One region of the Rahnella sp. CG8 genome, then DNA from elsewhere that is predicted to be linked to it. Evidence: predicted binding sites of a transcription regulator. Region 1 holds the regulator's gene; each other region holds the start of a gene.

Evidence for each region. Region 1 encodes LexA, which represses DNA repair genes until DNA is damaged. Its sites were predicted from a motif close to TNCTGTATGTACATACAGNA; they were not measured.
Region 2: rmuC (DNA recombination protein RmuC) is a predicted target of LexA. The motif match lies at 6,010-6,029, and genes of this name have one in related genera.
Region 3: uvrB (excinuclease ABC subunit UvrB) is a predicted target of LexA. The motif match lies at 4,322-4,341, and genes of this name have one in related genera.

Annotation. Positions count from the first base shown of each region.
Region 1 is NZ_JABAED010000026.1:20,484-30,835, forward strand. Features, by position in the region: gene lysC (lysine-sensitive aspartokinase 3) at 1-1,204, opposite strand, end outside; lysine riboswitch at 1,311-1,500, opposite strand; gene pgi (glucose-6-phosphate isomerase) at 1,729-3,375, shown strand; gene psiE (phosphate-starvation-inducible protein PsiE) at 3,627-4,034, shown strand; gene ubiC (chorismate lyase) at 4,124-4,663, shown strand; gene ubiA (4-hydroxybenzoate octaprenyltransferase) at 4,705-5,571, shown strand; gene plsB (glycerol-3-phosphate 1-O-acyltransferase PlsB) at 5,669-8,152, opposite strand; gene HGO41_RS20420 (diacylglycerol kinase) at 8,270-8,638, shown strand; gene lexA (transcriptional repressor LexA) at 8,758-9,366, shown strand; gene dinF (MATE family efflux transporter DinF) at 9,664-10,352, shown strand, end outside.
Region 2 is NZ_JABAED010000033.1:7,069-17,420, reverse strand. Features, by position in the region: gene ptsP (phosphoenolpyruvate--protein phosphotransferase) at 1-175, shown strand, start outside; gene fsa (fructose-6-phosphate aldolase) at 187-849, shown strand; gene HGO41_RS22210 (dienelactone hydrolase family protein) at 943-1,770, opposite strand; gene katE (catalase HPII) at 1,954-4,236, shown strand; gene udp (uridine phosphorylase) at 4,460-5,221, shown strand; gene HGO41_RS22195 (DedA family protein) at 5,387-5,914, shown strand; gene rmuC (DNA recombination protein RmuC) at 6,072-7,613, shown strand; gene ubiE (bifunctional demethylmenaquinone methyltransferase/2-methoxy-6-polyprenyl-1,4-benzoquinol methylase UbiE) at 7,755-8,510, shown strand; gene ubiJ (ubiquinone biosynthesis protein UbiJ) at 8,524-9,132, shown strand; gene ubiB (ubiquinone biosynthesis regulatory protein kinase UbiB) at 9,129-10,352, shown strand, end outside.
Region 3 is NZ_JABAED010000007.1:96,747-107,098, reverse strand. Features, by position in the region: gene bioF (8-amino-7-oxononanoate synthase) at 1-998, shown strand, start outside; gene bioC (malonyl-ACP O-methyltransferase BioC) at 982-1,773, shown strand; gene bioD (dethiobiotin synthase) at 1,915-2,595, shown strand; gene HGO41_RS08975 (ABC transporter ATP-binding protein) at 2,600-3,310, opposite strand; gene uvrB (excinuclease ABC subunit UvrB) at 4,467-6,473, shown strand; gene HGO41_RS08965 (VF530 family protein) at 6,540-6,908, shown strand; gene HGO41_RS08960 (isochorismatase family protein) at 6,949-7,473, shown strand; gene HGO41_RS08955 (gluconeogenesis factor YvcK family protein) at 7,538-8,446, opposite strand; molybdenum cofactor riboswitch at 8,710-8,866, shown strand; gene moaA (GTP 3',8-cyclase MoaA) at 8,856-9,842, shown strand; gene moaB (molybdenum cofactor biosynthesis protein B) at 9,874-10,352, shown strand, end outside.

The sequences.
Region 1 (10,352 bases):
TCAGCGCCAGATTCTCTTCCACTTCCACGCGGCACAGTGAGGATAATTCTGTCAGCAGTGAGGTGGTCAGCAGGCTGTCGCCTGAGGATGTGGAACCGGTGGTATCCAGCGTCAGCGCGACGCTGACTTCGGATGTGGTGATCAGATCCACAGAGATACTGTGGCGTGCCAGAATACCAAACACTTCGGCGAGGAAACCGCGTGAATGGAGCATGCTCAGGCTGTGCAGCGTGACCAGCGTTTGTCTGCGGCGCAGGGCTATCGCACGGAACAACGGCGGATTATCGCTGGTATCACACACTAAGGTGCCGCCGCCTGACGGGTCTTTGCTCGAGCCTACAAACACCGGGATACCGCGACGCACCGCGGGCAGCAGAGTGGCTGGATGCAGAACTTTGGCACCAAATGTCGCCATTTCAGCGGCTTCTTCAAACGCAATGCGGTCAATACGTTTTGCCGCCGGCACCAGACGCGGGTCGGTGGTATAAATCCCCGGGACGTCAGTCCAGATATCCACACGGGAAACGCTCAGCGCTTCACCCAACAATGCGGCGGTGTAATCGCTGCCGCCACGGCCAAGCGTCGTGGTGCGGCCTTTGCCTTCTGAGCCGATAAAACCTTGTGTGATTACCAGGGCGTCCTGCAAGCGCGGTTGTAGCTGCTGAACGGTTAACTCGCTTAATACCTGTGTATCCGGCTCCGCGCGCCCAAAGCGATCGTTGGTACGCATGATTTTACGTACGTCGAACCATTCCACTGGCACGTTGCGCTGGCGGATGATTTCAACAAACAGCAGGGTGGACATCAGTTCGCCATGGCTCACCAGTTCGTCGGTCAGCGCGGTAGAGGTCGCAAGGCTCGCCGCTTCTGACAGCATGGCGATATTTTCCAGCATGCGGCCGATTTCTTCGCGGATCACGGTGGGATTATCGAGGCGATCGATAATGGCGCTCTGGATGCGGCGAATTTCATCAAGCAGGAACACCCGGCGTTCGGTTTCTTTACCTTCTGCCAGCTCAACTAATAAATTGGTGACGCCCGCAGAGGCGGAGAGAACAACCAGACGCACTTCAGGGCGCGACAGCACGATATCCGCGCTGCGGTTCATTGCGTCGAAATCCGCCACGCTGGTACCGCCGAATTTGGCGACGATGACATTGCCCAAAGGCTGCTGGCTGGCGTTGCGGGATACTGCGTGATTCATGTAAAACCTCGTGTCCGGGTCGCCATATCATGACGGCCATCGATTCCATAAGAATTGGCACAAAGGGAAGAGCGGGAAACGGGAGCAGGCGTAGAGATACTACGATACACCCAGAAGCGCCCCACCTAGCCGACACCCTGTTGGGTGTTCCGGTGACAACCCAGGGGATTCAGCCCCTGTAGTCGATCATTTGCCTGCCGTGGGCTTATGATCTCGGCGCCGCTCCCCCTGATGTATCTTCGTAGGATTTCGGCTCCTCCGATACACTGCCTGGGCGACGCGCCTCTTCTGGCTCGCGCATCGAGCGCGCGAGTTAGGCGCTTAGGAATAGCCGTTTATCGCCCGTCTGTCAACGGTCAGGCAATGCATGCGCCACATTTTGAGCGATTCTCATCTAATATTGTTCTCTGTCATTGTGATTAAGCAGATCTAACCTATCGCAAGAAAAGGCATCTCTTCCCGGGAACTTCAGGCTACAATCGGGACAGTTACCTCATATTTATTCTCAGCCTAAGAGCATTGCTATGAAAAATATCAATCCAACTCAGACCGCTGCCTGGCAAGCCCTGCAGCAGCATTTCGACAAGATGAAAGATGTGCAGATTAGCCATCTGTTTGCTGAAGATGGTGATCGTTTCTCCAAATTCTCTGCCACGTTTGAAGACCAGATGCTGGTCGATTTCTCCAAAAACCGCATCACCGCAGAGACGCTGGATAAGCTGCAGGCGCTGGCGAAAGAGACTGACCTTCAGGGCGCAATCAAATCGATGTTCTCTGGCGAGAAGATCAACCGCACCGAAGACCGTGCTGTTCTGCACGTTGCACTGCGTAACCGCAGCAACACGCCAATCGTCGTGGACGGCAAAGATGTGATGCCGGAAGTGAATGCAGTTCTGGCGAAAATCAAAGGCTTCACCGAACGTGTTATCGGTGGCGAATGGAAAGGTTATACCGGCAAAGCCATCACCGACGTGGTGAACATCGGTATCGGCGGTTCAGACCTCGGTCCGTTCATGGTCACTGAAGCGCTGCGTCCGTACAAAAACCACCTGAATATGCATTTCGTCTCCAACGTTGACGGCACGCATATCGCTGAAACGCTGAAGGATTTGTCTCCGGAAACCACGCTGTTCCTGGTTGCATCAAAAACCTTCACCACGCAGGAAACCATGACCAACGCCCACAGCGCGCGTGACTGGTTCCTGAAAACCGCTGGCGATAACCAACACGTGGCGAAACACTTCGCGGCGCTGTCCACCAACGGTAAAGCGGTGAGCGAGTTTGGTATCGACACCGACAACATGTTCGAATTCTGGGACTGGGTCGGTGGCCGTTACTCTCTGTGGTCCGCAATCGGTCTGTCTATCGCGCTGTCTGTAGGTTTCGATAACTTCGAACAACTGCTGAGCGGTGCGCACGCGATGGATAAACACTTCGCGAATACGCCGGCTGAGAAAAACCTGCCGGTACTGCTGGCGCTGATCGGCATCTGGTACAACGATTTCTACGGCACCGAAACCGAAGCTATCCTGCCATACGACCAGTACATGCACCGTTTTGCCGCTTACTTCCAGCAAGGCAACATGGAATCTAACGGTAAGTTCGTTGACCGTAACGGCAACCCGGTGGATTACCAGACTGGCCCGATCATCTGGGGCGAACCGGGCACTAACGGTCAGCACGCGTTCTATCAGCTGATTCACCAGGGGACTAAAATCATCCCTTGTGACTTCATCGCACCGGCCATCAGCCATAACCCGCTGAGCGATCACCACGCGAAACTGTTATCTAACTTCTTCGCCCAGACCGAAGCGCTGGCATTCGGTAAATCTCTGGATGTTGTCGAGAAAGAATTCGCCGATCAGGGTAAAAAACCAGAAGACGTTAAACACGTTGCGCCGTTCAAAGTGTTCGAAGGGAACCGTCCGACCAACTCCATCCTGCTGCGTGAAATCACGCCTTACAGCCTGGGTGCGTTGATCGCAATGTATGAACACAAAATCTTCACCCAGGGCGTGATCCTGAACATCTACACCTTCGACCAATGGGGCGTAGAACTGGGCAAACAGCTGGCAAACCGTATCCTGCCAGAACTGGAAGGTAGCTCAGAAGTGACAGGCCACGACAGTTCCACGAACGGTTTAATTAACCGCTTCAAAAACTGGCGCTAATCCCTCGTCATCCTTCAGACTGTTTCAGCGTTGGCTGCGTGAACTCACCCCGGTCACTTACTTATGTAAGCTCCCGGGGCTTCGTTCCTTTGCCGCCTTGATCCAGCCCGAATGATTTAGAGGGACAGGTCGAAATATTTCTCAATAAAAGGGTTAGCCTTCACCGGCTGGCCCTTTTTTAATGGCGCTTTTCCTGTGCTGACTCTGTGGTATTCTGCGGGGATTAATAACAAAAGTGGGATGTAGATCACATGGCAGGATCAAAACGGGCATTGATGATATCCGTCATTATGCAGCGAATTTTGAACGTATTCTTATTAGGACTGGCCGCGATCCTGATGATTTTTATCGGGCGCGAAACCTATCATTTAGCAATGGTGTTGTTCGTGAATAACGATCAGTCTTCGTCATATCTGCTCATTGAAGGGATTGTAATTTACTTCCTCTATTTTGAGTTTATTGCCCTGATTATTAAATATTTTTCGTCGGGCTATCATTTCCCGTTACGCTATTTTATTTACATCGGCATCACCGCGATTATCCGTCTGATCATCGTCGACCACAAAAGTCCTTATGACACATTGGTTTACGCCTGCGCGATCCTTGTGCTGGTCGTGACACTGTTTCTGGCCAATAGCGAACGTCTGCGCCGCGAATAAATCAGGCAATTACTGCCTCGCATTGATGCGCTAGAATGCGAGGCAGATAATTCATTGGAGGTATGAATGCCTTCATTACGGAGCCGTTGATGTCTGATCCCCATTCCCCCGAACCATCCCCGATCCACTGGTTTGACGACCCTTCGCAGGTGCCTGCGGATGTGGCTGACTGGCTGATGGAAATGGGGTCCATGACCCGCCGGTTTGAAAAGCAGGGTGTTACCGTCACCGTGAAACCGCAAAATGAATGTTTTGTCAGTCGCGAAGAACTGGGTGAAAGCGAAGCACAGCAGTTGCCGGAAAGTGCCCGTTACTGGATCCGCGAAATCGTGCTGTTTGGCGATGCCGAACCCTGGCTGCTGGGGCGCACGGTCATTCCTGAAGAAACGCTGACCGGGCCGGATCTGGCGCTGGTCGATTTAGGCACGGTGCCGCTGGGGCGCTATCTGTTTAGCGGGAACAACTTGTCCCGCGATTACATTCATTTAGGCCAGTTACACAGTGAGCAGGGAGAATTATGGGCGCGCCGTTCCCGCCTGCGTTTGTCTGATAAGCCGTTGCTGCTGACCGAAATTTTCCTCCCGGATTCGCCGGTTCACCGCCCTGAGGGTAAAGTGAGCAAGGTATGAGTCAGACTAATCAACAAGGAGAACAGAGAGTGTCAGGAAGTATGACGCAGGGCACATGGCGTGATTACTGCCGCCTGATGCGCATTGATAAGCCGATTGGCTCACTGCTGCTGTTGTGGCCAACGTTATGGGCACTGTGGGTCGCGGGAGGGGGAATGCCGTCTGCGAAGATTTTGCTGGTCTTCGTGCTGGGCGTGTTCTTCATGCGTGCCGCCGGTTGCGTGGTGAATGACTACGCTGACCGTAAGTTTGATGGTCACGTAAAACGCACCGCTCACCGGCCATTGCCGAGCGGGGCGATCACCGGCAAGCAGGCGAAAATATTATTCGCCGGACTGGTGCTGGTGTCATTCCTGCTGGTTCTGCTGCTTAACCGCATGACCATTTGGCTGTCTCTGGCCGGACTGGCGCTGGCATGGATTTATCCGTTCATGAAGCGCGTCAGCCATCTGCCGCAGGTGGTTTTGGGCGCGGCGTTTGGCTGGGCAATTCCGATGGCGTATGCCGCTGTGAGCGAAAGTGTGCCGCTTAGCTGCTGGTTAATGTTCGTGGCAAATATCTGCTGGACGGTGGCTTACGATACGCAATACGCGATGGTCGATCGTGACGATGATTTGAAGATCGGCGTGAAATCGACAGCGATTCTGTTTGGTCGTTTTGACACGCTGATCATCGGCCTGCTGCAACTGGCAACGCTGATCCTGATGGGGATTGTCGGTTATCTTTCCCAGCTCAGCGCACCGTTTTACTGGTCGTTGCTGCTGGCTGCTGCGCTGTTTGTGCATCAGCAAAAGCTGATTGCTAAACGTGAACGTGATGCCTGTTTCCTGGCTTTCCGCCAGAACAATTATGTCGGGCTGGTGTTGTTCCTCGGTATTCTGATGAGCCTGTCAGGCTTCAATTTCTAAGTAAGTTAGCCTGCGCGACAACAATTAAAAACGCCCGGACTCTGTAAAAAGTCCGGGCGTTTTGTTTTTTTAATCTGATGTCTGGCGCTAATACGGGTTAATGATCGGTATCGCGTACATCCATCTTCGGTTCAGCCGGTGGCTCCGTTGCTTGCGGCAGCTCAGAAGGCATTCCCGCACTCTCGATAGTTAGCTTGATATCCGGTGTCATCAGGTCGCTGAGCATGAGGTAAATCTCACGCGTTTGTTCCTGAATGGCATCGCCGGTGTCACTGATATAGCCTTCTGCGCGCAGTGTGCCGACCAGCGTCGAGAACACAGCTTTATCGAAGAATTCAGGGGCATTGATACCGTGCAGCACGGATAAACGCTGCGCCATAATCCGGCTCTCTTTTTCCAGTGCACCGCGGTTGATGCTTGGGTTATTGGTGAGCAGGGAGAAGGTAATCGCGTAACGTTGCAGCGTTTCACGTACACCAGCCGCCAGCAACTGGAGGGTGCGGATACGGGCCGGATTAAGTGTCAGCTCATCATCTTCAAGGTGAATGATTTGCTGACGCGCCAGTTCCAGCGTCAGAACATCCAGCACTTGTGGCAGCTCAGGCGTATCGAAATGCATAAACAGTTCGGCTTTGAGCATCGGATAAATCAGTTCGACCTGATGCAGTAATTCCGCGCGGCTGACCTGGCGGTGGTGCATCACAATGCTTGAAATCAGTGATGGCAACACCAGCATATGATGGATGTTGTTGCGGTAATACGTCATCAGCACGGCCTGTTCGCGAGGCAGAACGATGATGTCGCCAATGTTGTCTTTCTCAACCTGGAACTTATTCATGTTCAGCGCGTGATCAAGCAACTGGTCAGCGGTCAGATCAGGCACCGTCGAATCCGCGTTGTAAGGCACGTTACGCAGCAATTGCAGATAACAGTCGATTTGCTCGGTCAGCTGTTCGCGTGTCAGTGAACGCTGACGGGAGGCCAGCAGCGCGGTACAACACAAGTTCATGGCATTGGCTGCCGCTGAATTGTTGATGCGCACCATGATCTGTTCTGCCAAATCCTGCACTGTCGGCGTCAGCCAGCTTGGACGTTGTGCTTCGATCGGGTCGATGGCTTCACGCCAGGTTGGCACGTTCTGGTTCAGGTAAGTGGTCAGATGCAGCGGCTCACCGAAGTTCACGTAACCCTGGCCGAGGTTACGCAGCTTGCGCAGCCCGTTCAGCATCTGTGTCAGGCTTTCTTTCTCTTTGGTCGCACCGCGTAATTCTTTCGCGTACGTACCCACTTCCATGACGTGCTCATAACCGATGTAAATCGGTACCAGCGTAATCGGACGTGAACCGCCGCGCAGCATGGCCTGAATGGTCATGGCCAGCGTGCCCGTTTTCGGCTCCAGCAGACGCCCGGTTCGCGAACGCCCCCCTTCCACAAAGTATTCCACCGAATAACCGCGGCTGAACAGTTCGCCCAGATATTCACGGAAAACCGTCGAATAGAGCTTGTTGCCTTTAAAGGTTCGACGAATAAAGAACGCACCCAGACGGCGGAAAATCGGGCCAGCCGGCCAGAAATTCAGGTTGATACCGGCGGCAATATGCGGCGGTACCAGACCCTGATGATAGAGCACGTAAGACAGCAGCAGATAGTCCATGTGGCTGCGGTGGCAAGGCACATACACAATTTCCTGACCGTCCAGCGCTAACTGGCGTACACGCTCGGCATTATTAACGTTGATGCCTTTGTACAAACGGTTCCACGTCCAGCTCAGCACACGGTCAGAGAGGCGCACGGCTTCATAAGAGAAGTCAGCGGCAATCTCTTCCATCAGGGCGATGGCGTTTTGTTGGGCTTTTTCGTGGGAAATTTTCTTGCTGCGGGCTTCGTCTTCAATCGCTTTCTCAATGGCTTTTGAGGCCAGCAATTTATTGAATAAATCCTGACGTGCCGGAAGGCGCGGACCAACCGCAGCCAGACGCTGACGGGAGAAATGCATCCGCGCCACACGTGCCAGTTTTTGAGCAATCGTCTTATCTGTGCCGTGTTCCGTCGCCATATAACGCAGGGAAACGGTATTGGAGAAACGGACGAAACTGTCCCGCCCCAGCCACAGCACAGCGAAAAATTTCTGGATACCGTTCAGCACGCGCAGATGCGGCGTGTCGTCCTGACCTTCACGGCCCGGTGCACGACCAAACATTACCGACACCGGCAACATCTGAATGTCTAAATCCGGATTATTGCGGTGCAAATCAAGGTAGTCGTGGAACAGCTTTACGGACTCCTGCTTCGGCGTGTAATAAGAGAATACGCGCGGGCCTTCGGCTATAAAGACATGGCTTGGTAGCAGGGTGCCGTCAATTTCCAGCGGAATAAGAGGATCAGGCAGATTCTGCGCCAGACATTGCGCACGCAACGTCAGCAAATCGGCTTTGGAATTATAAGGTAATACGTACAAAATCGGCCGCGTCGGGTCTAAATGCAACTCGGTAACCGGATCTGAAGGTATGACCTTGCTCTTTACCAGCAATGAGAGTGGTAAATTCAATAATGTGTAATAAAGTCTACGCCAACCTGACATAAAAACGTGAAGCCTCTTGTTAGCAATTTCGCCGCAAGGATACCAGAAAGATCCGTGGAGATCTGTGGTCATATAAAAGCTAAAATGCTGCAAACACTCTAAGGATCAGTACCCGAAATGGCGAACCAAGTCACCGGATTTACCCGAATTTATAAAGCGGCCGGCTATTCCTGGAAAGGATTCAAAGCGGCATGGCAAAACGAAGCGGCATTTCGCCAGGAGGCCAGCGTCGCTATCCCGTTAATTTTGCTATCTTTCTGGCTTGATGTCAGCACCATTGAACGTATCCTGCTGGTGGGATCCGTCGTGCTGGTCTGTGTCACGGAGTTGCTCAACAGCGCGGTGGAATGTGCAATAGACCGCATCGGGCCTGAGTTTCATGTGCTTTCCGGTCGCGCAAAAGATATCGGCTCTGCTGCCGTACTTCTGACCATCATATTGGCGATTTTTGTCTGGGTCAGCATCTTTTGGTCGCGATGGTTCTGATTTGGAATCTGCATTCCAGGAATCAACGTTATGCCCTGTTTTTATTCAATCTTAGGTTTTCATTGACCGTTTAGCTGTATATACTCACAGCAAGACTGTATAAACAACCAGGGGGCGGAATGAAAGCTTTAACGACCAGACAACAAGAGGTCTACGACCTTATTCGCGATCATATCTCCACCACCGGTATGCCACCAACCCGCGCAGAGATTGCATCACGTCTGGGGTTCCGTTCTCCCAATGCGGCGGAAGAGCATCTTAAAGCGCTGGCGCGTAAAGGTGTTATTGAGATTGTTTCCGGTGCATCACGCGGCATTCGTCTGCTGATGGAAGAAGAAGAAGGTTTACCGCTGATTGGCCGCGTTGCCGCCGGTGAACCGCTGCTGGCGCAGCAACATATCGAAGGGCACTATCAGATCGATCCGGCAATGTTTAAGCCGAGCGCCGATTTCCTGCTGCGTGTCAGCGGTATGTCGATGCGTGATATTGGTATCCTTGACGGCGATCTGCTGGCCGTGCATAAAACGCAAGACGTGCGTAATGGTCAGGTTGTGGTGGCCCGTATCGATGATGAGGTCACCGTGAAACGCCTGAAAAAACAAGGCAGTGTGGTGCAGTTATTGCCTGAGAACAGCGAGTTTCAGCCGATCGTGGTGGATTTGCGCGAGCAGAATTTCAGCATTGAAGGCTTAGCCGTAGGTGTTATCCGCAACGGCGACTGGATCTGACCTTCGTACTTCGAGCTATCTCTGCGTTGGCTGCCTTCGCGAACCCCGGTCACATATTTGTGTATGCTCCCGGCGTTCGCTTAGTTGCCGCCTTGATATAACTCGAATTACTCGGTCAGATATGACTAAGTCAGAAATTGCTGTGTCAGATAGACAAGACTAAAACTAATTGAATATGGATGGCGGCCGCCTCTGGCATCCATGTGAATTCAAAGAGAAATGCGTTTCTCTCATCATCGCCCCTTTCGGGGCGATGTCATTTTAGGCATAACCTGAACCTCCGGCATGAGATTCTCTATGCAACATCATTCCCTGCGACACACACTCAAAAACACCTTTTTAAGCCCTGCCGATAAAGCGCTCTGGATGCTGGCATTGCCGATGATTTTTTCCAATATCACGGTGCCGCTCCTCGGCCTGGTGGATACCGCAGTGATCGGTCATCTCGACAGCCCGGATTATCTCGGCGGCGTGGCTGTGGGTTCGATGATCACCACTTTCCTTTTTATGCTCTTACTGTTTCTGCGGATGAGTACCACCGGCATGACCGCTCAGGCGCTGGGCGCGAAAGATAATCAGCTTCTGGCGCGTGCTTTTGTACAACCCTTCCTTCTGGCTGTACTGGCGGGCGTCATTATTGTGGTATTCCGTCATCCGCTGATGGAGCTGGCGTTTCACATTGTCGGCGGCAGCCAGCCCGTGCTTGAACAGGCGAGGCTGTTTATCGAAATCCGCTGGTTCAGCGCCCCGGCTTCACTGGCGAATCTGGTGATCCTCGGGTGGTTGCTCGGCATTCAGTACGTTCGCGGGCCGGTGATTTTGCTGATTGCCGGGAATTTGCTGAATATCATTCTGGATCTGTGGCTGGTGATCGGGCTGGGCTGGAACGTGCGTGGCGCAGCCATGGCGACGGCAAGCTCCGAGTATTTCACGCTACTCATCGGGCTGTATTTCGTCTGGCGGGTGATGAAACGACGCGGTATCAC
Region 2 (10,352 bases), on a different contig from region 1:
AGCGCAGTTTGTCATCATGCTGACTCTCAATAAACACGCTGCAGGCGATCAGCATATGCGGATTTTCTCAAAGCTGGCGCGACGGATTATGCATGACAGTTTTCGTGATGCGCTGATGCATTCCACCACCGCAGCACAGATTGAAGCGCTGCTTAAACAAGAACTGGAACTCTGACAGGAGAGAATATGGAACTTTATCTGGATACGGCTGATATCAGTGCAGTAAAACGTTTATCGCGGATTTTACCGTTACAGGGTGTGACCACCAATCCGAGCATTGTGGCTAAATCGCAGACTTCCGTGTGGGAGGTTTTGCCCGCGCTTCGTGATGCATTAGGTGGTGAAGGGAAACTGTTTGCACAAGTGCTGGCGAATCAGACCGAACAGATAGTGGAAGAAGCTGAACTGCTGCATTCCCGCGTGCCGGGGCTGGTGGTCAAAGTGCCGGTCACCGCCGCCGGTCTGGCAGCGATTAAGATCTTACGTACCCGCAAAATTCCAACGCTGGGAACCGCGGTGTATGGTGCCGGGCAGGGACTCCTGTCGGCGCTGGCCGGAGCAGAATATGTCGCGCCGTATGTTAACCGGCTGGATGCCCAGGGGGGAGATGGCATTGCGATGGTGACGGAGTTGCAGCAATTGCTGTCCCTGCATGCGCCGCATGCCAAAGTGCTGGCCGCCAGTTTTAAAACGCCGCGTCAGGTGCTGGCCTGTCTGCTGGCAGGTTGTCAGTCGGTCACTATCCCGGTGGACGTAGCGGAGCAATTTATCAGTGCGCCTGCGGTACAGGCGGCTGTCGATAAATTTGAACAAGACTGGCAGGGTGCCTTTGGGCAGTTGTCGCTGTAACGGGTTAACTTCCCGTAAAAAGCCCGGCAGGAAAAACCTGTCGGGCTTTTGTCATTCTGGTCGGTGTCCTTTTACTGCACACCATACTTTTTATTACTTAACCCCATACTGCGCAAAGAAATCCAGCATCCGTTGCCAGCCGTCGGCGGCGGCTTCAGCGTGGTAACTCGGGCGATAATCGGCGTTAAACGCGTGGCCCGCTTCCGGATATACCACGATTTCCGCCGTAGCATTGGCTGCGCGAATGGCCTGACGCATGGTTTCAATGGTATCCAGAGGAATGCTGGAATCTTCTGCGCCGTATAAACCCAGAACCGGTGCATCCAGCGCGGCGGCGCGGTCAACCGGATTTGACGGGCTGGTCAGCGTTTTATCGCCGACCAGTTTGCCGTACCACGCCACGCCCGCTTTCAGCTGCGGATTGTGCGCCGCGTACAGCCAGGTAATGCGCCCGCCCCAGCAGAAACCTGTGATGCCTAATTTAGAAATGTCCCCGCCATGTTGTGATGCCCAGTGTGCAGTGTGATCGAGATCTGCAAGCACCTGCTGATCCGGCACTTTACTGACCAGTTTAGCAAAAAGCTCACTGATTTCAGTGTAGTCACGCGGGTCGCCCTGACGGAAGTACAACTCCGGCGCGATGGCCATATAACCCTGTTTCGCCAGACGGCGGCAGATATCCTGAATGTGTTCGTGTACACCAAAAATTTCCTGCACCACCAGCACGATCGGCAATTTACCGGTGAACTGTTCCGGACGGGCGAGGTAGGCGGGCATATCTTCGCCCTGCGAGGGTATGGTGGTCTGGCCTGCGTGCAGCCCGTCAGTATCGGTATGGATAGTGGTGCTGGCGACGGGAGTGACGGCAGGGGCAAAGCTGGTCGGAGCCTGTTTCAGGGTAAGCAATTCTTCTTTTTTCATTGGGGTCTCCAGGCAAGTGTCCATACGAAAATCTGTGGCTATGGATTAAAACTATAGCCGGAAAGCATGAACAGCAAGGCGCAAGAGATGTTCTATAGTTAAAAGTTAATCAGGAAAGTCATCATGGAAGATTTACAGAACGTCTACAGAACACCCGAAACCTTTGTCGAGGAGCTATGTTCAATGTCAAAATCACCCTCTAAAGTGACCAAGAAAAGCGAGTCAAAATCGGTAAGCCGCGCCCCCGCCACGGGCATTGAATCTTCACAGCCAGGCCTGGGGGATCTTGCGCCCGGCGATCGTATTTATCAGCCTTCGCCACAACCGACACCGCCAGGAAAAGAACCGACAGCGTCCGGCAGTGCGAAGAGTCCGGAAAATACCAATGCTAAACTCGATGCATTAGAACGCCACCGCAAAAATGGTGAAAAACAGCCGCTGACCACCAATCAGGGCACCAAAATCTCTGATGATCAGAACTCGCTGAAAGCCGGAAATCGTGGCCCGACACTGCTTGAAGATTTCATTCTCCGTGAAAAAATTACTCACTTCGACCATGAGCGCATTCCCGAACGTATCGTTCATGCGCGGGGCGCTGCGGCGCACGGTTATTTCCAGCCCTATCGCAGTATGAAGGCGGTGACCAAAGCCAGCTTCCTGTCTGATCCTGAAAAGAAAACGCCGGTATTTGTGCGTTTCTCTACCGTTCAGGGTTCCCGTGGTTCGGCAGATACCGTGCGTGATATCCGCGGCTGGGCGACCAAGTTTTATACCGATGAAGGCATTTACGACCTGGTCGGTAACAATACACCGGTGTTCTTTATTCAGGATGCCCATAAATTCCCTGATTTTGTGCATGCGGTAAAACCCGAACCGCATAACGAAATCCCGCAGGGAGCGAGTGCGCACGATTCCTTCTGGGATTACGTGTCCCTGCAACCGGAAACCCTGCATAACGTGTTCTGGGCGATGTCTGACCGGGGCATTCCGCGCAGTTACCGCACGATGGAAGGTTTTGGCATCCATACTTTCCGTTTCGTGAATGCAAAAGGCAAAGCCACTTTTGTGCGTTTCCACTGGAAACCGCTGGCCGGAAAAGCCTCTCTGTTATGGGATGAAGCGCAGAAACTGGCCGGGAAAGATGCCGATTTCCACCGCCGTGATTTGTGGGAAGCCATCGAAGCCGGAGATTATCCGGAATACGAACTGGGTGTGCAGTTGATCCCTGAAGAAGATGAATTCAAATTTGATTTCGACCTGCTCGACCCGACCAAACTCATCCCTGAAAAACTGGTGCCGGTAGAACTGATCGGCAAAATGGTGCTCAACCGTAACCCCGATAATTTCTTTGCTGAAACCGAGCAAGCCGCGTTCCACCCGGGGCACATTGTGCCGGGCATAGATTTCACCAATGATCCGCTGTTGCAGGGGCGACTGTTCTCTTACACCGACACGCAAATCAGTCGTCTGGGCGGGCCTAATTTCCATGAAATTCCGATTAACCGGCCGACGTGCCCTTTCCATAACTTCCAGCGTGACGGCATGCACCGTCAGGACATTGATACGAATCCGGCGAACTACGAGCCGAATTCCATCAACAATAACTGGCCGAGGGAAACACCTCCGGCAGCGTCCGGCGGTGGCTTTGAAAGTTATCCTGAACGGGTTGATGCAGAAAAAATCCGTCAGCGCAGTCCGTCATTTGCCGAATATTATGCCCATCCGCGCCTGTTCTGGCTGAGCCAGACAACAGCGGAGCAGGATCATATTATCGGCGCTTTCTCATTTGAATTATCGAAGGTGGCGCGGCCGTATATCCGCGAGCGGGTCGTGGATCTGTTAGCGCATGTTGATCAGACGCTGGCGCAGAAAGTGGCGAAAAATCTGGGTATTACCCTTTCCGCTGACACCCTGAAGATCAAGCCGCCGAAGCCCGTGAATGGGCTGAAAAATGATCCGTCGCTGAGTTTGTATGCCAGCGGTAAAGGCACGATCAAAGGGCGGCAGGTGGCGATATTGCTGGGTGAAGGTGTGAATGCGGCGGATGTTCTGGAAACCTTACAGGCACTTCAGGCCGCTGGCGTTCACCCTAAGCTGCTGGCCAGTCACTTAGGGAGTGTGACTGCCGATGATGGTTCTACGTTGCCGGTTGATGCTACGTTTGCCGGATCGCCTTCCATCACCGTTGATGCAGTGATTGTTCCGCATGGGCATATCGACGCACTGCTGATGAATGGCGATGCACGGCATTATGTGCTCGAAGCCTACAAACACCTGAAAGTGGTGGGGCTAAGTGGCGATGCACGCCGCTTCAAATCGCTGCTGGGGCTGACGGATGATGTGCCGAAAGAGGGCGTTGTGGAAGGTGAAAAAGCAGAAGGAGCGTTGCTGAAGGCGTTTCTGAAAGACATGCTCAAACACCGGATCTGGTCGCGCAGTGCGGCGGCAGATGCCGTTCCTGCCTGATTAACTGTAACTGATAAACAGGCAATCCCCGGCAGCGGAGATTGCCTGTTTAAAATTCCCTCACCCCTCCTTATTTTGTGACTTGAATCACAAAATAAATGTATGTGAAATTCCTGTTGTTACATCATAGTGACGACCGTCACGAAATAACGTCACAATGTTCAGTACAGTTGCCGGGTGTTCCTCCTGCCAATAAATGACCTTACACACAGAGGAGTTTGTTATGTCTCAGCCTGAAGTTTTCCATCTTGGCCTGGCCAAAAAAGATTTAAACGGCGCGACGCTGGCGATTGTTCCCGGCGACCCTGAGCGCGTGGAAAAAATTGCCAAATTGATGGAGAACCCGGTTCGTCTGGCTTCCCACCGCGAATTTACCTCATGGCGTGCTGAGCTTGATGGCAAATCTGTGATTGTTTGCTCAACCGGTATTGGTGGCCCTTCGACCTCTATTGCGGTTGAAGAACTGGCGCAACTGGGGATCCGGACTTTCCTGCGAGTCGGCACAACTGGCGCTATCCAGCCACACATCAATGTCGGTGACGTTCTGGTCACGACCGCTGCCGTTCGCCTTGATGGCGCGAGCCTGCACTTTGCGCCGATGGAATTCCCTGCAGTAGCCGATTTTGCCTGCACCACCGCGCTGGTTGCGGCGGCAGAAGCCGTGGGTGCCGCGACGCACATTGGCGTTACCGCCTCTTCTGACACCTTCTATCCGGGTCAGGAACGTTATGACACTTACTCTGGCCGTGTTGTCCGTCGCTTCAAAGAATCGATGAAAGAGTGGCAGGAAATGGGCGTCATGAACTACGAAATGGAATCCGCGACTCTGCTGACCATGTGTGCAAGCCAGGGTCTGCGCGCGGGGATGGTGGCGGGTGTTATCGTGAACCGCACGCAGCAGGAAATCCCTAATGCGGAAACCATGAAAAAGACTGAAAGTCATGCGGTGAAGATTGTTGTAGAAGCAGCCCGCAGGCTTATTTAGTCCCTATAAAACTAAAACAACCACATCACATCATCACATCAATGGGCTGCCTCTGGCGGCCCGTTTTTTTGCCCTGCTAAGCAGATCTGTTAAGGTCATGTTAGTAATCCATCTGGAATAATTGATGAACCTCCTCCCGGATCTCTGACAAAAGGAACTGCATTTTTGACTGTTCACGACCTTCTTGAGTACACCACTACCTTCATCCGCGCCCATCAGGTGTGGGCTGCACCGATCGTTTTCTTTCTGGCTTTTGGTGAGTCTCTGGCATTCCTTTCCCTGCTGCTCCCGGCAACGTTTATCTTGCTGGGACTCGGCGCGCTGATCGGCGAAACCGGTATTCCGTTCTGGCCCATCTGGGCCGCCGCCGCCGCAGGCGCTTTCTTGGGAGACTGGCTTTCTTACTGGATTGGTGCCCGTTATCAGGATCGGGTTGGCAATTTCTGGCCTTTCTCCCGCCATCCGCAAATGCTGGTTCGTGGACATGCTTTCTTTGAAAAATGGGGCATGCCCGGGGCTTTCATTGGCCGCTTCTTTGGCCCGCTTCGTGCCGTTGTGCCACTGGTTGCCGGTATCTGCGGTATGCCGCAAAAATATTTCCAGATTGCGAATGTGACGTCTGCACTCATCTGGGCTTTCGGCATCCTGGCGCCAGGTGCTTTCGGCATTCAGTGGCTGAGCCGCTGGTTTTGAATGCTGCTCTCTGTGGCTGGCTATCGCAAGGGGGCAAATACAGAGAAATTCCTTTTTGGAAGACGTCTCGCAAAGGCTCAATGCAACAGAAAATAGACTGGACATCCATACAGCCTGACATTACCTTGGCCGCAAGAGACTTTAAGAGGGAAATCGCGTGGATATCAGCATCCTGACAGCCCTGGGGGCGGGGTTAGTGGGCTTACTCGTAGGTTGGCTTATCGCCAGCCTGCGCCAACAGCAACAGCAGACGGAGTATGAAACGCAGCGCCGTTTGCTGGAACAATCGCTGGAACAGGCTAAAGCGGAAAATGATACGCACAAAAGCGAGCGGCAATCAGGGCAGCAGCAACTGCGTGAGGCTGAACTTGAGCTGCGAAAACTGCATAGCCTGCAGGCGGCCAGTCAGGAAAAATTACAACTGCTTGCCCACTGGCAAAACGAGTGTGAGCAACTGAATCAGGAACTGCGTGCGCAGCGGGAAATCAACAGCGCGCAGGAAGCAGAGTTGCGTGAGGTTTCAACCCGTCTGGATGAAACCCGCATGGCGGCTGAAGAAAAGCAGCGTCTGCTGATTAACAGCGAACAGCGCCTGAGCAGCCAGTTTGAAAATCTGGCTAACCGGATTTTCGAACAAAATGGCCGCCGTGCCGACGAACAGAACAAGCAAAGTCTCGACAAGTTACTGTTGCCGTTGCGCGAGCAACTGGATGGTTTCCGTCGTCAGGTGCAGGACAGCTTTGGGCAGGAAGCCCGTGAACGCCATACGCTGGCGCATGAGATCCGCAATCTGCAGCAACTGAATGTGGAGATGGCCCGTGAAGCCGTCAACCTGACCAAGGCACTGAAAGGTGACAACAAAACGCAGGGCAACTGGGGGGAAGTGGTGCTGAGCCGCGTGCTCGAGGCTTCCGGTTTACGTGAAGGGCATGAGTACCAGACTCAGGTCAGCGTGCAGGTTGACAGCAACAGCCGGATGCAGCCCGATGTGGTCGTCAGGTTACCGCAGAATAAAGACGTAGTGATTGATGCCAAAATGACCCTGGTCGCGTATGAGCGCTATTTCAACAGCGAGGATGACAGCGAGCGGGAAGCGGCGCTCAATGAACATATTGCCTCGGTTCGCGGACATATCCGCCTGCTCGGGCGCAAAGATTACCAGCAACTTCCCGGTCTGCGCAGCCTCGATTATGTGCTGATGTTTATCCCTGTTGAGCCCGCTTTTCTGCTGGCTATCGACCGTGAGCCAGAATTGATTAGCGAAGCGCTCCGGCACAATATTATGCTGGTCAGCCCGACGACCCTGCTGGTGGCGCTGCGAACGATCAGTAACTTGTGGCGCTATGAGCATCAGAGTCAGAACGCCAAACGTATCGCCGACCGCGCGGCACGTCTTTACGACAAACTGCGGCTGTTTGTGGATGACATGGAGTCGATGGGACAAAGTCTCGACAAAGCGCAGGGAAGTTATCGATCCGCGATGAATAAACTCTCGCAAGGCCGTGGTAATCTTATCGGACAGGTGGAAAGTTTCCGCGCGCTGGGTGTTGAAGTTAAACGGCCTATCAGTCCGTCTCTGGCTGAAATAGCGAAAGCGGAAAATGAACCTGAAGACACCGCATCTCTGCCCGATACCTCTGATGCGGAAGAAGAACAGACGCTGAACCCGGGTGAGTTAACTCCCCACCAGCAGACATAGCGGGTCAGAGGGCCTGCACTGTATTTGTGATTCAATGCATGAATTTTTGCAATATGTTGAATCACCATCGGTGATGGGGCTTTCGAACGGGTTCTGATACACTTCTCCCCAAGAGTTCGACTGAAAAAGCAGGCATAAATAATGGAAAAGCAGACGCCGGAAACCACCCATTTTGGTTTTCGTACAGTAGCCAAAGATGAAAAACAGGAAATGGTGGCAGAAGTCTTCCATTCCGTTGCGGCAAAATATGATTTGATGAATGATCTGATGTCTTTCGGTATTCATCGCATCTGGAAACGCTTCACTATTGATTGCAGCGGTGTCCGTCAGGGACAACGTGTGCTGGATCTGGCCGGTGGTACGGGCGATCTGACCGCAAAATTTTCCCGTCTGGTGGGTGAGAAAGGCGAAGTCGTGCTGGCGGATATCAATGATTCCATGCTGAAGATGGGCCGCGAAAAGCTGCGCAATCTTGGCATCGTCGGCAACGTCAGCTACGTTCAGGCGAATGCCGAGGCTCTGCCGTTCCCGGATAACTATTTTGACTGTATCACCATCTCTTTCGGTCTGCGTAACGTGACTGAAAAAGAGAAGGCGCTGCGTTCCATGTTCCGCGTACTCAAGCCGGGCGGGCGTCTGCTGGTACTGGAATTCTCCAAACCGGTGCTGAAGCCGCTGAGCAAAGCTTACGACACCTATTCCTTCCATATTTTACCGCGTATTGGCGAGCTGGTTGCACACGATGCCGAAAGCTACCGGTATCTGGCTGAATCAATCCGTATGCATCCGGATCAGGAAACACTGAAAGGAATGATGGCGGACGCAGGTTTTGAAAATGTGACTTATCACAACCTGACTGGCGGCATTGTGGCGTTACATCGGGGTTTCAAATTCTGATATGAGTATGCCGATGTTGTTAACGCCGTTACTGACTGCCGCTATCGAGACGCCGCTTAATTACCTGCTTTTCAGAGATCGCAGCATGAAGGCGGCGCGGACACGTCTGGCCGGTAAAGTTCTGCGTGTTGAATTGCAGGAACTGAGTACACCACTGACGTTTGTGTTCAGTGAACAGAAAATTGATGTGCTCGGGCAATGGGACGGCGCGGCAGATTGCACCGTCACCTCGAAACTGTCAGTGCTGCATAAGTTACGTGATCGCCAGCAGTTGTCGCCCATGATGCGCAGTGGCGAGCTGGTAGTTGATGGCGATATCGCCCTGGTTCAGCAGTTCTCTGCATTGCTGGATATGGCGGAAATTGAGCCTGCGGAATTTCTGGCACCCTATATCGGTGACATTGCGGCACAGGGGCTGAGTCAGACCGTGCAGGGCGTTTTCAGCTTTTTGCAAAAAGGGTTGAAACACCAGCAGAGCTATGTGGCGCAAACGCTGACTGAAGAGTGGAAAATGGCACCCGGTCCGCTGGAAGTTGTCTGGTTTAGTGATGAGGTTTCCGCACTGGTGTGTGAGCTGGATGCGCTGGATAAACGTATCAAAAAACTGGAGGACAAACCGTGACGCCTAGGGAAATGCGACGTTTATATCTGATTATCCGCATGTTTCTGATCTACGGCCTTGACGAACTGATCCCTAAAATCCGCTTAACGTTACCACTGAGAATTGGTCGTTATCTTTTTTTCTGGTTACCAAATCGTCATAAAGAAAAGCCGTTAGGTGAGCGCATGCGCCTGGCACTGGAACAGCTTGGGCCGGTTTGGATCAAGTTCGGTCAGATGATGTCTACACGCCGCGATCTTTTCCCCCCGCACATAGCCGATCAGCTGGCTTTGCTTCAGGACCATGTTCCGCCGTTTGATGGTGCGAAAGCCCGTCAGCAAATTGATGCCGCGCTGGGTGGCCCGCTGGAAACCTGGTTTGATGAGTTCGATCAGACGCCGCTGGCGTCTGCGTCGATTGCTCAGGTGCACACGGCGATCCTGAAAGAAAACGGCAAACCGGTGGTGCTCAAAGTTATCCGTCCGGATATTTTACCGACCATTGTTGCTGATATCCGTTTGATGTCGCGTCTTGCTGGCTGGCTACCGATTTTGTTACCGGATGGTCGCCGTTTGCGTCCGCGTGAAGTGGTACGTGAGTATGAGAAAACGCTGCTCGATGAACTGAATCTGTTACGTGAAGCCGCGAATGCCATTCAGCTTCGCCGTAACTTTGAAGGTAGCCCGATGCTGTATGTGCCGGAAGTGTACCCGGACTATTGCAGCGAACAATTGATGGTGATGGAACGTATTTACGGGATCCCTGTTTCTGATATTGAGGCGCTGAAAAAACAGGGCACCAATATGAAATTGCTGGCGGAGCGCGGTGTACAGGTCTTCTTCACTCAGGTTTTTCGCGACAGTTTCTTCCATGCGGATATGCATCCGGGCAATATTTTTGTGAGCTACGAAACGCCTGAAGATCCTTGCTACATAGGCATTGATTGCGGCATAGTTGGTTCGCTCAATAAGGAAGACAAGCGCTATCTGGCGGAGAATTTCATCGCGTTCTTTAACCGTGATTACCGCAAAGTAGCTGAATTGCATGTCGATTCCGGCTGGGTCCCGCGAGATACCAACGTTGAAGAATTCGAATTTGCAATTCGGACAGTGTGTGAACCGATTTTTGAGAAACCGCTGGCGGATATTTCCTTCGGTAACGTATTGTTAAATCTGTTTAATACGGCTCGCCGTTTTAATATGGAAGTCCAGCCTCAGTTGGTGTTGCTGCAAAAGACACTG
Region 3 (10,352 bases), on a different contig from region 1:
TGAGTCAGGACGCTGAGGTGATCGCCGCGTGGCAGCAGGGTGCGGCTAAATACGGTGTCGGCAGCGGCGGTTCAGGACACGTCACCGGTTACAGCGAGGTGCATGCCGCGTTTGAGCAACAACTGGCGCAGTGGCAGGGATATCCGCGGGCTTTGCTGTTTATCTCCGGTTTTGCGGCGAATCAGGCGATTCTCGCGGCGCTGATGCAGGCTGAGGATCGCGTGCTGGCTGACAAACTCAGTCACGCGTCTTTACTGGAAGCCGCAGCCCATGCACCTTCGCAGTTGCGGCGTTTTCACCACAATCAGCCGGATTCCCTGCAGCGCCTGCTGGAAAAACCCGTAGCCGGTGAAACGCTGGTGGTGACCGAAGGTGTATTCAGTATGGACGGCGACGCCGCGCCGCTGGCTGATCTGCATAGCTTGTCCAAAGCGCACGGTAGCTGGCTGATGGTTGATGACGCGCACGGTGTGGGCGTTACCGGTGAAGAAGGGCGCGGCAGTTGCTGGCAACAGGGCATCCGGCCGGAACTGCTGGTGGTCACATTCGGAAAAGCTTTCGGTTGCAGCGGCGCGGCGGTGTTGTGTGATGATGCTACCGCCGATTACCTGTTGCAGTTTGCCCGCCATCTGATTTACAGCACGTCGATGCCCGCCGCGCAGGTGTGCGCGTTACAGGCTGCACTGGCACGAGTCCGGCAGGATGACGGTCTGCGTGATAAACTGGCCGCCAATATTGCCCGTTTTCGCGCGGGTGCCGCCGGTTTGCCGTATCCGCTGACCGGTTCACAGACGGCGATCCAGCCGGTGATTGTGGGTGAAAACCAGCCCGCGCTGGATCTGGCATCCACCTTGCGCGATCGCGGATTGTGGGTCAGCGCCATCCGTCCACCGACGGTGCCACCGGGCAGTGCGCGGCTGCGCATTACCCTGACAGCGGCGCATGAGCCGGAAGATATCGATTTTTTGCTGGAGTCCCTTCATGGGTGCAGTCACTGAATTAGTGAACAAACAAGCGGTGGCCGATGCGTTCAGTCGTGCCGCTATCAGTTACGAAAACGCCGCGCAGTTGCAGCGTGATGTGGGTGAGGAATTACTGGCGCTGGCAGCGCCGTATCTGCAAGACGCCGGTAAGATTGTCGTCGATGCGGGCTGTGGCACCGGCCACTTCAGCCGTTACTGGCGTGCGCAGGGTAAAAATGTCATTGCGCTGGATCTCTCTGAGGGCATGTTAAATCGCGCCCGTGAGCTGGATTCTGCTGATGAGTACGTGCCGGGCGACATCGAACGTTTGCCGTTTGCCGACAACTCTGTCGATATCTGCTTCAGCAATCTGGCGGTGCAGTGGTGTAACGCGCTGCCACGCGCACTGGAAGAAATGCACCGCGTCACCCGCAACGGCGGGCTGGTGCTGTTTTCCACGCTGGCAGAAGGTTCGCTCAATGAGCTGGCCGCGGCATGGATGAAGGTCGATGGCCGACGTCACGTGAATCAGTTCCTGACGCCGGACAAAATCGCCGAAGCCTGCGCGCCGTATCGCCATGATGTGACCTTCAGCGATCATGTTGCTCAATTCCCCGATGTGATGTCGCTGCTGCGCTCGCTGAAAGGCATCGGTGCGACGCACATCAAAAATGGCCGCCTCGGCGGTCTGGGCGGGCGTGAACGTCTGCAATTGCTGGACAAACACTATGCCCGCCGCGACGGCATCCTGCCGCTCAACTACCGGCTGGTCTACGGCATTTTGCAGGTCGAAGAACTGATCCCCCGATAAATAACTCCTCCCCCTGCGAAGGGGGAGGTTGGGAGGGGGGTTTTGCAGGCAACTTGAAAGTCAGAGTTGCCATTAATACCCCACCCCACCCCAACCCTCCCCTTCGCAGGGGAGGGAGCTAAAACCAACACCAGGCTTTTCATGAAACAAAAATACTTTATTACCGGCACCGACACTGAAGTCGGTAAAACCGTCGCGACCACCGCTTTTTTGCAGGCTGCCGCGCAGGCAGGACACAAAACAGCCGGATACAAACCGGTGGCATCCGGCAGTGAAATGACCGGCGAAGGCCCGCGCAACAGTGATGCGCTGGCGTTACAGGCTTACAGCACCGTCGGGCTGCGTTATGACGAAGTGAACCCCTGCACCTTTATCGAACCGACTTCGCCACATATCGTCAGCGAACTGGAAAAACGGCCGATTGATCCGCGGGTGCTATCAGACGGATTACGTCATCTCGAACCGCTGGCGGACTGGGTGGTGGTGGAAGGCGCAGGCGGCTGGTACACACCGCTGACGGCAGATTATACCTTTGCTGACTGGGTTATCGCCGAGCAGTTGCCGGTAGTGTTAGTGGTAGGCATGCGGCTGGGTTGCATTAACCACGCCGTGCTGACGGCGCAGGCCATCACACAAAGCGGGTTGCATCTGGCGGGCTGGATAGCTAACGACGTACAGGAAACGGGGAAGCATCATCAGGCATACATGGATACGCTCACGCGTATGCTGCCTGCGCCTTTGCTGGGCGAGATCCCTTACCTGAGTGCCGGAACTGACGTTAATTTGGGACAGTATCTTCATCTTAACCGTCTCACGGCATGAGACGTCAGACGGTCAGATAATTTTTGACTAATGTATCGTCAAGCTGCGCCAGTGTGCCTTGCGCGATGTTGCGTCCGCCGTCGACCAGGCAGAACCGGTCGGCAACGCTGCGGATGAACGGCAGTTTATGACCGACCAGCAACAATGTCAGGCCGAGATCACGGTTCAGGCGGTGAATGATATTGCCCATGTTTGCCGCCATCGATGCGCTGGTGTGCTCGGTCGGTTCATCCAGAATCAGTAATTCAGGTTCCTGAACCAGCGCACGACTGATTGCCAGTTGTTGCTGCTGGCTTTCATCGAGCTCACCGGCTTTGCGCGCCCCCATCTCCTTTAATGTCGGAAACAGGTCATACACCTCTTCCGGCACGCGACGGGTCTTATTCCGGCTGGCCATCATGGCGATTTGCAGGTTTTCATCGACGCTCATCTGCGAAAAAATCTGCCGTCCCTGTGGCACATAACCAATCCCCATTTGCGCGCGGCTTTCGACCGGCAAATTCAGCAGACTTTGCGGCTCTTCGTCACGCGACTGCCAGGAGATGGCGCCGCTTTTCACCGGAAGATGCCCCATGATGCAGTTCACCAGCGTGGTTTTTCCCACGCCATTTCGCCCGATCAGGCAGGTACATTGACCGCGGTACAGTTCGAGATTGATATCCCACAGAATATGTTTTTGCCCATAATACTGATTAACTGATTTTACACTTAACATCAGACCTCCCTCCCGCACGGAGCCTTCCGCTGAACTTCATTTTGACGGCCACTGTCATATTTCTGACATTTATGTTCCGCTGTTAATGCCCCAACGCAGAATTTAATTCCGTTTGTTGACGGCTAACCTGACAGCATCAATTACAGATAAATCCCCCTTAATCAGTGATAAATGGGGTTAAGGGGCATTTCCTTGCGCTAAAAATGATTTTTCCTGCCTGAAAGCAGGGGAATTCTCATTTTTTATGGCGGGGCGAAAAAAGCAGTTCCGGCTGTCGCAACCTCCACATGCAGAGACGTTGCAACTCTCAGGCCAAGTTTGTAAAAACGGCCAGGGAAAGAGAAGTTACAGGGGTGTTAACAGGCGCGCCGCTGATGATTTCGGATTATTCATTAGCATTTCTGAGGTTTTTGAGATTACCCCATAAGGAGTAGTCCACGGTGAACTGCACTTTGCCAGTGCCGTCTTCACTGTTTTTGGTGCAAACACATGGACAAACGTGAGCAAAAAATTCTGGTGAGATGTACTTTTGGTTTTTGCAAGAAACATCAGCCCAGAAATTTAGGCAAAATAGGCATAAATAAGGAGATAAAAAAGATAAAAAATAACTAAAAAAGACCTTTCAGACTCACGGAAGGCAAAATTCAGTTTTTTACCAACTCCCGCAGCGCGGGGCGTGCTGGGACTTATCCACTATTCCTGTGGATAACCTTGTGCATGAGAGTGAGAAAAGTTGCTACAGACGAGTCAGCATGCGGGTTCCGCTTAGTTTGCCCGTATTCGCAGCTTTTTAATGATACTGTTTTTAATCAACGAGTTAGTTAAAAGCAATACAGCCGTAATTCGTTCGTCATAGTTGTGTCAATCTTCGTCAACCTGTGGTCAGAAAATGGAGGGAATGCGGATTTTGGGAAAAAATGTCATCTGATGGTGAGAATTCTCATTCGTCATATCCTAAAAAAGTGCAGCATCGACAGCACGTTAAAACGCCAACACTTTTTATCGATTGGAAGCTGGTTTTATATACAGTATTATAGCGAAGGTAAAATCAGGGCTGGCAAAAATCGCGAAGTCTTTCATACTATTTTTCCGCAAACTGTTCACCCGTTCAGCGCGCATGGCCCTATGCATTCCCATTTCAGTCAGGTAGCCCGTCATGAGTAAAGAGTTCAAACTGCATTCCGAATTTAAACCGTCAGGTGACCAGCCAGAGGCGATACGCCGTCTGGAAGAAGGGCTGGAGAACGGACTGGCGCACCAGACATTGCTCGGGGTAACCGGTTCAGGAAAAACCTTTACCGTGGCGAATGTGATTGCGGATCTGAACCGTCCGACGATGGTGCTTGCCCCCAACAAAACGCTGGCCGCACAGTTATACGGCGAGATGAAAGAGTTCTTCCCGGAAAACGCCGTCGAATATTTCGTCTCTTACTATGACTATTATCAGCCTGAAGCGTATGTTCCGAGCTCCGATACCTTTATCGAAAAAGACGCCTCGGTGAACGAACACATCGAGCAGATGCGTCTTTCTGCCACCAAAGCGCTGCTCGAACGGCGCGATGTCATTGTGGTGGCCTCTGTTTCTGCGATTTACGGTCTGGGCGACCCGGACTTATACCTGAAAATGATGCTTCACCTGACCAAAGGGATGATTATCGATCAGCGTTCGATCCTGCGCCGTCTGGCGGAACTGCAATATGCACGCAACGATCAGGCTTTCCAGCGCAGTACTTTCCGCGTGCGTGGCGAAGTGATTGATGTGTTCCCGGCGGAATCGGACGATCTGGCGCTGCGCATTGAGTTATTTGATCAGGAAGTTGAACGCCTTTCGCTGTTTGATCCGCTGACAGGCCAGGTGCAGCATGAAGTGCCGCGTTTCACCATCTACCCGAAAACGCACTACGTCACGCCACGCGAACGTATTGTGCAGGCGATGGAAGAAATTAAAGTCGAACTGGCGGATCGCCGCAAAGTGTTGCTGGCCAACAACAAATTGCTGGAAGAACAGCGCATCAGCCAGCGTACGCAGTTTGATCTCGAAATGATGAACGAGCTGGGTTATTGCTCCGGTATCGAAAACTACTCACGTTATCTGTCTGGCCGCGGGCCGGGCGAGCCGCCGCCGACGCTGTTTGATTATTTGCCGGCTGACGGCCTGCTGATTGTCGATGAATCGCACGTCACCATTCCGCAAATCGGCGGTATGTACAAAGGCGACCGCTCGCGTAAAGAAACGCTGGTGGAATACGGTTTCCGCCTGCCTTCAGCGTTGGATAACCGCCCGATGCGCTTTGAGGAATTCGAAGCCCTGGCGCCGCAAAGTATTTATGTCTCGGCCACGCCGGGCAAATACGAGCTGGAGAAATCCGGTGACGATGTGGTCGATCAGGTCGTGCGTCCGACCGGTTTGCTGGATCCGATCATCGAAGTGCGACCGGTAACCACGCAGGTTGATGACCTGCTGTCTGAAATCCGCAAGCGTGTGGCGATTAACGAGCGTGTGCTGGTCACCACGCTCACCAAGCGTATGGCCGAGGATCTGACTGAGTATCTGGAGGAACACGGCGAGAAGGTGCGTTACCTGCACTCTGATATCGATACCGTCGAGCGCGTCGAGATTATCCGCGATTTGCGTCTGGGGGAATTTGACGTGCTGGTCGGCATCAACTTACTGCGCGAAGGGCTGGACATGCCGGAAGTGTCGCTGGTGGCGATTCTCGATGCGGACAAGGAAGGCTTCCTGCGTTCTGAACGTTCGCTTATCCAGACCATCGGCCGTGCGGCGCGTAACCTCAACGGTAAAGCGATTCTGTACGGTGATAAAATTACCAATTCAATGGCCCGCGCCATTGAAGAAACCGAACGACGTCGCGCCAAACAGGAAGCGTACAACCTCGAAAACGGCATCACGCCGATGGGGCTGAACAAGAAGATCTCCGACATCCTGCAACTCGGTCAGCCGAAAACCAAAAAGAACAAAGACAAACGCGATGCCGAAGCGGCGCAAACCTTCAAATCGCTTACGCCGAAAGCGCTGGAGCAACGCATCAAAGAGCTGGAAAGCAAGATGTATGCGCACGCGCAAAATCTGGAATTCGAAGAGGCGGCCAACACGCGCGACGAGTTGCATGCCTTGCGTGAGCAGTTTATTGCGATTTCATAACGAGAAGGGTGGTAGACTGCGCGGCTTAAAAATCATGACCCAGACATTTTAACGAAGAGCGAGCCAATGACTGATACACCACAAAACCCTGGCGCAGCGAAAGATCCGCTGCACGGCGTCACGCTGGAAAAACTGCTGACAACGCTGGTGGATAACTTTGGCTGGCCGGCGCTGGCCTCGCAGGTGAATATCAACTGCTTCAAAAGCGACCCGAGTGTGAAATCCAGCCTGAAATTTCTGCGCCGCACGCCGTGGGCGCGTAAGGAAGTGGAAACGCTGTATCTGGATTTCATTGAAGGTCATCTGCGCCCGGATATGACCCGCAGCAAGCGCCGCACACCGCTCTCAGCACAGGCTCCGCAAAAGCCAAAAGTCAGCACCGCCAAACCGGCTGCCGACAGCCCGTGGAATAACCATCCGCTGGTGAAAAAGTAATTTAGGCGCATTTCATTCTGTTCATTTGAGGGGAAGGATCGTGTCAGAGCAACATGTTCTTATCGTGGTGGATATGCAAAACGGGGTGTTCGCTTCCCCGCGTTATGACCGCAGCGGACGGGCTGAGCGCATTAATCAGCTGATTGACCGGGCAGGGCGGGTTATTTTCATTCAGCACGCTGAAGGTGAAATGACCGAAGGCAGCGAATTCTGGCAGATATTACCGGAATTACATCAGCCGGAAGGCGCGATTTCTGTGACTAAAACCGCCTGTGATTCCTTCTACCGCACTTCACTCGATAACGTTCTGCAGGAACTGAATGCGACCCGTTTTACCCTTTGCGGTTGTGCAACGGATTATTGCGTAGACACCACCATCAAAATCGCTGCCAGCAAAGGCTATGCCGTGACGGTTGCGTCAGATGCGCACACTACCGGCGATCGCACACACGCGACGGCGCAGCAACTGATCGGGCAGCATAATGAAGTGTGGCGTGAGTTATCTGTGCCGGGAAATCCGGTAACGGTAAAAACCACTGCGGAAATCCTGGCTGACTGGCAGTAAATTCAGTTTTCGGACGCAAAAAAGGCCGCATCGCGCGGCCTTTCTTATATCTGATGTTTACCAATCAGATCATTTTTTGCAGCGCCTCTTCAATCGCCATGCGTAACATGTCGCGGTCATGACGATAGGGCACATCACTGGCTTCGAGCGGGCTTTGAATAATCAGATGTTCAGTGGCGCTTCCGCCGATTTTGACTTTCGGCCCGACAATCGCGGCATCGGCGCGGCGGCCGATGCGTTTCTCGATCATATCCAGTTTGTCGTCCAGCGTCAGCGACGCGGCGGCGACACTCAGTTCCTTCCCCAGATTTCCGATATACACGATATGCGCCCGGCTGCGGCGCAGCGCGGTTGTCAGATCATTCATCAGTAACAACGGCATCAGGCTGGTAAAGAAACTCCCCGGCCCGATCAGGATCAGATTTGCCTCAGCAATGGCCTGTAACGCTTCACGGGTGGTGGACACCTGGGGTTCCAGCCGCAGTTCGCGCGGAATTTGTGCCAGTTTATCGACGTTGACTTCGCCGTGAACCGTTTCACCATTGGCATCAATGGCCGCCAGATCGACCGGCTGTTCTGACATCGGGATCAGTTCTGCGTCGACTTTCAGCAGGCTTCGTACCAGATTGATCGCTTCGAGCGGGCGCACGGTGAGATGATCCAGCGCGCGCAGCATCAGATTGCCAAGATTATGGCCATCCAGCTCGCCCTGGCCGCTGAAACGGTATTCGAACATCGCCGACGCCAGACTCGGTTCGGTGATCAGCTGATTCAGGCAATTGCGCATATCACCCCAGGCAATGCCGCCAACGGAACGGCGGATACGGCCAGTCGAACCGCCGTTATCGGTAGTCGTCACAATGCCGGTCAGGCGCGGACCCAGCAGCGAGAGTGAAGACATCACACGGCCCAGCCCGTGACCTCCGCCTAATGCCACCACCCGGTCGAGGTCTGCTAATGTTCGGTTGCGCATGGTTTTCCTTTCAAATGGGGAGCGGCGGGTTTACATCGTTTTCTGCGGCGGATTTTACCTAATTTTGCAACAAGATGTTATCCCTTCACGCCACTCTCAGGACATTAAAAACCGGGCAGTTTCAGCGTTGAAAATGCAGCCTTTTGTCGTAAAAAATCGTTATGTATCAAAATACATAACGAAAAACCATCTTGGCGTTCAGGACTTTGCGGCGTTAGAATATCCCCCGTTACCCCCGTATTCATTCTCGATCCGCTACGGACGGTATGAATCAACTCCTAGCCCTGGTTCCTAAGTTGCCTTTCTGACGTCGTTCCCACAGAAACAATATGGAGCCCTGGCCGTGACGAAAGTCACCAGGGTGCATGGCAGAAATGCCCGCATCTCCCGTATCTGGAAAGGTGTTAAGGTGCTTCAACTTACTGATGCTTTTGCCCGCAAGTTTTATTACTTGCGGCTGTCGATCACAGATGTGTGCAATTTTCGTTGCACCTATTGTCTGCCGGATGGCTACAAGCCGCACGGACACAGCAATAAAAGCTTTCTCTCGCTCGATGAAATCCGTCGGGTCAGCCGCGCGTTCGCCAGTCTGGGAACGGAAAAAGTGCGCCTGACCGGTGGAGAGCCGTCGCTGCGCCGCGATTTCTGCGAGATCATTGCCGCAGTGCGCGAAAATCCTTCCATCAAAACCCTCGCGGTGACCACTAACGGTTATCGCATGGCGCGTGATATCGATAAATGGCGCGATGCCGGTCTGACCAACATCAACGTCAGCGTCGACAGTCTCGACGCCCGCCAGTTTCACGCCATCACCGGTCAGGATAAATTCCGCGACGTTATGGCGGGTATAGATGCGGCCTTTGACGCCGGTTTCAGCAAGGTGAAAGTCAATACCGTGCTGATGCGCGATGTCAATCACGCCAGCCTGAATACCTTCCTCGACTGGATAAAAACCCGTCCGATCCAGCTGCGTTTCATTGAACTGATGGAAACCGGCGACGGCGGCGACTTGTTCCGCAAACACCACGTTTCCGGTGAGGTGCTGCGCGAACAACTGGTGCGTCAGGGCTGGCAGTTACAACTTCGCTCACGCAGCGATGGCCCCGCGCAAGTCTTCAGTCATCCGGATTATCTGGGTGAAATCGGTCTGATCATGCCGTACGAAAAAGACTTCTGCGCCAGTTGCAACCGGCTGCGTGTGTCTGCCCTTGGCAATCTGCATTTGTGTCTGTTCGGCGAGCAAGGCATTCCGTTACGCGATTTATTAGCCGACGACATGCAACAGGACGATTTGATGGACCGCATTCAGGGCGGCCTCAGCCGTAAAAAACAAACCCACTTCCTGCATGAAGGCAATACCGGAATTACTCAGAACCTGTCGTTTATCGGCGGCTAAACCCGGTACTGATCGTTTAAGGAGCAAACTGATGAGCAAAGCCAGTAAAGAGTTCTTGCCTTTATCTGTCGCGATCATGACGGTTTCTGACCGCCGAACCGACGCTGAAGACACGTCCGGGCATTACCTGAAAGAAGCGGTGACCGAAGGCGGCCATCATGTCGTCGCGCAGCAAATTGTCAAAGAGAACATTTACAGCATCCGCGCTGTTGTATCTGCGTGGATTGCGGATGAAAAGATTCAGGCGATTTTGGTCAACGGTGGCACGGGTTTTAACGCGGGCAACAATACGCCGGAAGCGCTGAAGCCTTTGTTTGACCGTGAAATCGAAGGTTTTGGCGAGCTGTTTCGCATGGTGTCGTTTGAAGATATCGGCACCTCGACGATTCAGTCGCGCGCCATCGGCGGCATCGCCAACCAGACGGTGATTTTCGCTATGCCCGGTTCAACCCGCGCCTGCCAGACCGCCTGGGACAACATTATTGAAGCGCAGCTCGATGCCCGTCAGGG